3 regions of the Acidovorax sp. DW039 genome follow, and region 1 is predicted to be linked to each of the others. Evidence: riboswitches for the same ligand, from Rfam matches in the RefSeq annotation. Region 1 holds a riboswitch; each other region holds the start of a gene.
The links. A riboswitch is a leader RNA that binds a small molecule or an ion and turns the genes downstream of it on or off. The one in region 1 is predicted to bind cobalamin.

Region 1 (2,259 bases):
GAGCCAGTTCAGACCCAGTGCGTGCATGGTGTGCAGGTTGCGGTCATCCTTGCCCAGGCCGCTGTCGTATCCGCTGTTGGTGTCGCCCACCATAAGCGAGCCTTCAAGCCTGTGGGCCGAGTTCAATTGCAGACCGAGGCGTGCATTGCCGGCCGTGTTGCGGTAACCGTCCTTGTCGGGGTTCTGGCCTGCAACGGGTCGGGCATTGAAGCCATCGCTTTCGTCGCGCATGAGCCCCAGCGAGTAGTCCACCGTGCCGCTGGCGCCACTCACACCGGCTTCCAGCTTGGTGGTGGCACGGTTACCCACACCCACGGAAACGAAAGGCGCGACGCCCTTTTCGCCACGCTTGGTAAAAATCTGGATCACCCCACCCATGGCGTCAGACCCGTAAACCGCGCCAGCAGGCCCCCGCAGCACTTCGATGCGGTCAATCAACCCGAGTGGAATCGTCTCCCAGGCGGCGCCGCCGGTGGATTGCGAATCCATGCGCACGCCATCGATGTAGACAGCAGTAAAGCGGGTTTCAGCGCCACGCAGGAACAGGCTGGTGGTCGTGCCTGGGCCACCATTGCGGGACATCTCTACCCCAGGCAGACGGGCCAGCAAATCGCCAAGACCAGTGGCACCGCTGCGCTCGATGCTGTCACGGTCCACGATGGAGACATCCGCCACCAGGTCAGACAATGGCTGCTCGGTGCGTGTAGCAGCCACCACCATTTCAGACATCGATGGCGAACGCAGGTTTTGAGCCAGTTGGACTGTTTCGGAAACGTTCTGGGCGTGGACAGTCAGGGACGCTGCGCACAGCCCCGCAGATGCCAGGGCGAACCACAAGGGACGCAGGGACGGAAGCACCTGGGTGCGAACGCAAGGTGTAGAGAACTTCATCATGGGAAACACAAACGACAAACAACCCGTGCCGGCCTCCCCGCCAGCATGTGGGTGATACGGCTGCGCTGTGATGCATTGCATCGACGCAGCCACCGTGTTGGCCGGTATCCGGGCTGGCGGAAACACCCTCCACCGCCTTCCCAGACGCTTGTTCAAGGCACCCAGTGGCGTGATGTGTGAAGAGAGGATCAATCGATCCGTCCGCTGACCGTTGCGGGGGCAGCGCAGGCCGGGCATCCCATGGTGCGGGCAAACCTTCCTGCTTCCCGTTGAACTGCAGCCTGTGAACCAGTCTGCGAGCACCAACTCGCCGATTCTAGAACCTGTTCAAGATCTTTTTGGGGTCGCACAAGTGTCTTGCCGGGCGCCCGGCTAGGGGATGGGCTGCTAGGCGCAGCGCGCCGCCAATAGCCCGTGCTATTGGCAAGCGGTGCAACAACGCAGACCGCCCGGCAAGCCACTTGCCCGAAGGGTTGGAGTGAAATTGGGCGATTGGACGCCCCGGCTGCTTGCATGGGCACGAGCCCATGCGGCGCATCCGTTGCATCCACTCATCCCGATTGCACTCCAATGCGATCCCCAAAAAGATTTTGAACAGGTTCTTAGGGCCTCGATGGGTACGGCTGGAAACGGACGACTCTACAATCGAGGGTTGTATGGCAGAACCCTCCACCACCGATCAGATCGCAGAGCGTGTTGAGCGCCTGCTGTTGCGACACGCTGAATTGCAGCGCACCAATGCGTTGCTGTCCGATCAGGTGCGCACCCTCACCCAGGAACGGGACTCGCTCAAGTCGCGCCTGAATGCCGCGCGTGCGCGCGTGGATGCGCTGCTGGAGCGCCTGCCCTCGTCCACAGCGCCAGCCCCCCTCACACCCAAGGACCCTGAATGAAGCAGATCGAGGTGCAGATCCTCCAGCAAAGCTACCTGCTGGCCTGTCCGGAGGGACAAGAGTCTCGCCTTCTCGACGCCGTGGAAAGGGTGGACACGGCCATGACCCGCATCCGCGACGCAGGCAAGGTGCGGGCCCGTGAACGCATCGCCGTGCTGGCGGCCTTGAATCTGGCCTTCGAAATTGCGGACCGGGACGCTGCGGCCCTGGCGGCAGCGCCTTCGCCTGCGGCAGCAGCGCAGTTCAACCCCGGTGCCGTGACGTCCACGCCAAGTGCAGAGGAACAGGCGCGGCTCGACTCCTTGTTGGCGCGCCTGGACCAAGCGCTGGAGCAAGACGGCCAGTTGCTCTGAACCGGCTCCCGCAAAGGCGGGTGCTGGCGCAAGACACGGCGTTCACAAAGCCTGCACGGTCAACGCAGATTTTGCCGCCACCCGCCCTGTGAAAGACCTACAATGGCAACGTCTGCGGC
Region 2 (2,259 bases), 1.9 Mb from region 1:
CTGGTGGGCATCTCAGAGGGTGCAGAGCTGCTTCCCTCCCTGGCTGAGGCAGTCGCCCCAGCACCCGCCGGGGTGGTCATGATTGCCAGCAGTGGGCTGGACCCGCGCGACGCTGGTCAGATGCAGGCCGAGCGCATGGGCCATCTGGCGGACTGGGAAGCACTCGCCCGCGCCCAGGCAGGCCCGCGGCCGGACTCGCAGGTGCTACAGGGGCGCAGCCTGCGCTACTGGCGGGATCTCTGGCAGTGGCCCGTGCAGCAGCCGTTGCTGCAGGGCCCGTGGCCCTTGCTGCAAGCATGGGGTGATGCCGATGAGCTGGTGCCTCCCACCGCCTACGAACAATTCGCGCAGCAGGCTTCACACCGCCATGCACCCTATTGCGCGCTGCGGGTGCCAGGAGCCGACCATGGCCTGCAGACAGCGGGCGTGGATGGCGTGCAGCGGCTTTGGTCTGCACTGGAAAGCTGGGGGCGAACACCCCAGAGCGGTCTTTGTGCCCATTTGACTTTGCGTTGACCCTTTCCCTGCAGGCCCTATACTCGCCCCCGTTGGTGCTCGTGCCGTTATTGCAACGGCACAGTTAAACGGGAATCAGGAGAGCGCGGCGCACCACGAGTCGCCCTTAACCTGAGCTGCCCCCGCAACGGTAAGCGAGAGAAGGCTGCATGCCTTCAGCCTGCGTCACATGTCCACTGGGTTCCGAGAGCCTGGGAAGGATTCGCAGGAACATCTCGCCAGCCCGGAGACCGGCCGACAAGCGGGTGAGCCACGTGCCCACCCATTTCACAGAACCTGCGGGGAGGCAGGGGTCTGGGTCAGTCCGGGTCGTTTTCATGTTGAATTTCTTTGTGCTGGCGATGGAGCCAGCGGCGCAGCATTTGGCGGGTCATGGCGTATCCATGGGCAGCTGGGGCTGGCGCCAGCCATGACGGTCGGTACCGTCTGGTTTGTGGGCGCGGGCCCGGGCGATCCGGAGCTCATCACCGTCAAGGGCCGTTCCCTGATTGAGCGCGCAGGAGCCATCCTGTTTGCAGGTTCGCTGGTCAACGAGGCCGTGACCCGCTGGGCCCCACCTGGCTGCACCATTGCTGACAGCAAGGACATGACGCTGGAGCAGATGGCCGCATGGCTTATCGCCCAGGCACAGCAGCACGCCGTGGTCATCCGCCTTCAGACGGGCGACCCTGCCTTGTATGGCGCGCTGATTGAAGTGGTGCAGCCGCTCGATGCCGCGGGGGTGCCTGTGCGGGTGGTGCCTGGCGTGTCCTCGGCCATGGCATCTGCGGCAGCCGCGGTGGAGAGTTTCACGCTGCCCGAAGTCACGCAGAGCGTGATCTTCACCCGCGTGGAAGGCCGCACGCCCATGCCCGAAGGTGAGTCGCTGGCCGAACTGGCGCGCCACCACTGCACGCTGTGCATCTTTCTGTCCATCACCCTGCTGCACAAGGTGCAGGAGCAATTGCGCACCGCGGGCTGGGCTGATGACGCCCCCATGCTCGTGGTGCACAAGGCCAGCTGGCCGGGTGAGGAACTCATCATCCGCGGCACGCTGGCCGACATCCGCCAGCGCTGCCGCGACGCCAAGGTGGTCAGCCAGGCCATGGTGATTGCCAGCCCCAACCTGGGTGCGCGCCACTGGCCCACGCTCGCCAAGTCCAAGCTGTACGACGCCAGCTTCACCCACCGCTTTCGCAAGGCCAGTGTGCCTGCCACGCCCACGGAGACTTCCTGATGCAAACCCCAGCCACGCCCCTCGGTACACACCACGGCGCACGCCACGAAGACACCATCCTGCTCATCGGCCACGGCTCGCGCGAGCCCGAGGGCAATGACGAAATCCACCGCTTTGTGGCCCAGTGGCGCACACGCCAGCCCAGCTGGAATATCGAGGTGTGCTTCATCGAGTTTGCGCCCCCCAGCCTGCACGACGGCTTGCTGCACGCCGCACGCAACGCCCGCCGCGTGCTGGTGCTGCCGCTCATCCTGAACGCGGCAGGCCACGTGAAGATGGAGATTCCCGAGGCCATTGAGCATGCCCGTGAACACTGCCCCGGCACCGAATTTCTGTATGGCCCGCACCTCACCGCATGCGACCCCATCCTGGATGTGCTGCGCCGCAACCTGCGCAAGTGCATGAGCGAGCTGGACATGCCTGACCCCACCACCACCGGCGTTGTGCTGCTGGGGCGCGGCTCGTCTGACCGCCAGGCCAATGGCGATGTCGCCAAGATGGCTCGCTGGCTGATGGAGGAGACGGAC
Region 3 (2,259 bases), 630 kb from region 1:
GCATGACTGTGACTGGCTGCTGAACTACACGCCCAGCGAAGAGAGCGGCATTTTTGAAAAGCTCTTTTTGCGGCACGGCATCGCGGTGCCCACGCGGCGCATTCACCTCGTGCACTCTGCCTCTTTGCTGCTGCACCTGGTGGCGCACAGTGACATGGTGTCGTTCTGTCCCTGGCCCCTGATTGAGACCGAAGGCCCGGCGGGCCGCATTACGCCTCTGCGCTTGAGTGAACCCTTTGAGCCCCACGTGGCAGGAGTGCTGCAACGCGGCCACGGCCCACTGCCCTTTGTGGCCCAGCGTTTTGTGGCACACCTGCTACGGCAGGTGCATGCGTGCCGCGAAACCACCGACCCGCAGTTACAACGCGTGTTCCGCTCCATCGACGTGCTGGAGTAGCACGCGCCCAGTGCAGCAAGCAAAAGGGCTGCGCGTATACTGCGCCCGCCTTCGCTGGGACGCGCTGCATCGCATCAGATGGATGCGGCAAGCCTCTCGAAGCACACCGTGCAACAGGTGTCTGCATGTCTCATGCAGAGTAAACGGGAACAAGGTGACTGCGCAAAGCCCCATGGCTTCATGGAGGTCTGGACCGCACACTCCTTGGCTGCCCCCGCAACGGTAAGCAAAGACAGCCCCCATCGCACACAGGCCTCGCGGTCTGCGTGCATCCACTGAGCGCCTACGTGGTCTGCCCCCGGCAGATGCGCGGCGCGCTTGGGAAGGAGGGGGTCTGGTCAGAACGCTTCTGCGATCTGGCCCTTTGTAAGCCCGGATACCGGCCTGCTGCTTTGGAGCGACTCACACAACCCCCCTGGCGTCGTTGTCCCGTCTTGCCGTACTGCTTGTACTGCCTGCGACGGAACGCCTAGCCAGGGCCGCTTCGCTGGCTTGTGTGAGCCGCTCTTCGTCGCGCATCTCCTTCGGAGGGTGCGCATACCAGCCGCCTGCGGGGTGCAGGCAGTGATGCAGCAAGCCCTGCCCGGCGGGTGGCGGCGTGCGCGTTGCTGTCGCTTCAGGTGGCCTAACCTGTTTTTGTCATGCAACGCCAACATACTGTTCTCTCTTCATCGGCTGCTGCTTCGCGCACCAGCCACCACGCACTCTTCAAGCCTTTCAAGCCATTGATGCCCTTGGCGCACAGCGCCATCGCAGCGGCCACCCTGGCGTGCTGCGCTGCAGCAGCTCAGACCACGCTACCCAGCGTAGATGTCACCGAGCCTGCCGAACGCGCAGGCCTGCGGCTACAGCAGGCGAGCACCACGGGTACACGCACGGGCCTTGCCGTGCGCGAAGCCCCGATGAGTATGGATGGCGTGTCAGACCTGCAACTGCAGGAGCGGGGCGACACGGCGGTGACCGAAGCCATCACCCGCACCGTGGGCCTGACGGCGGCAGGCTCGCCGGGCAATGGCGGGCTGGCCTTCAGCAGCCGGGGCTTTTTTGGGGCCAACTCCGTGGGTGTGGCCGAGGACGGCGTTGCCGCCGGGGTGGCTGCAGGCACCATCTCCTACCCGTCTGACACCTGGGGCTATGAGCGCATGGAAGTGCTGCGCGGCCCGGCCTCGCTCATGTACGGCAGCGGCACCGTGGGCGCGACCCTCAACGCCGTGCGCAAGGCCCCCAGCCGCGAGCGCACCACTGAAGTGCTGCTGGCAGGCGGCACGAAAGAGGCCGCCCGTGCAGGCGTGGGTGCCACCGGGCCACTGGGCGAATCAGCCAGCTACCGCATCGATGCCTACGGCAGCCAGGCCGATGGCGACCGGGCATTGAGCTTCAGCCAGTCGGGCAAATTCATGGGCACGCTGCGGCTGCAGCCCCGGGCAGATCTGCAGATAGACCTGGTGGCCGACCGCGCCACCCAGGAGCCCGCCCGGTACTGGGGCACCCCCGGGGTCAATGGCCGGGTAGCTGCAGAGCTGGCTGGAGAGAACTACAATGCCAGTGACAGCATCATCCGCTACGAGGACACCCGCCTGCGCGCCAAGGTGCAGTGGCAGGCGAGCGACGCACTGACGCTGCGCAACGAAACCTATTACTTCAAAACCGACCGGCACTGGCGCAACATTGAGGCCTACAGCTTCAACCCCGCGGCGGGCACGGTCACACGGTCTGACTACCTGGAAATCCTGCACCACCTGGAGCAGACCGGTAACAACGTCAGTGCAGCGGGCCGCTCGGGCGCACACCGTTGGGTGGTGGGCTGGGACGCCGTGCGGTCCAGCTTCACGCACACCAACAATGCGCCCTATGGCGGCACC

Region 2: linked by a shared signal. The riboswitch ahead of cobM (precorrin-4 C(11)-methyltransferase) and the one ahead of AACH87_RS13485 (TonB-dependent receptor) in region 1 are both predicted to bind cobalamin.
Region 3: linked by a shared signal. The riboswitch ahead of AACH87_RS16355 (TonB-dependent receptor) and the one ahead of AACH87_RS13485 (TonB-dependent receptor) in region 1 are both predicted to bind cobalamin.

The regions. Positions count from the first base shown of each region.
Region 1 is NZ_AP029019.1:3,026,127-3,028,385, forward strand. It holds gene AACH87_RS13485 (TonB-dependent receptor) at 1-891, opposite strand, end outside; cobalamin riboswitch at 976-1,216, opposite strand; gene AACH87_RS13490 (DUF904 domain-containing protein) at 1,551-1,787, shown strand; gene AACH87_RS13495 (cell division protein ZapA) at 1,784-2,140, shown strand.
Region 2 is NZ_AP029019.1:116,630-118,888, forward strand. It holds gene AACH87_RS00515 (alpha/beta hydrolase) at 1-516, shown strand, start outside; cobalamin riboswitch at 533-770, shown strand; gene cobM (precorrin-4 C(11)-methyltransferase) at 926-1,732, shown strand; gene AACH87_RS00525 (CbiX/SirB N-terminal domain-containing protein) at 1,732-2,259, shown strand, end outside.
Region 3 is NZ_AP029019.1:3,657,408-3,659,666, forward strand. It holds gene AACH87_RS16350 (LysR substrate-binding domain-containing protein) at 1-397, shown strand, start outside; cobalamin riboswitch at 496-800, shown strand; gene AACH87_RS16355 (TonB-dependent receptor) at 1,039-2,259, shown strand, end outside.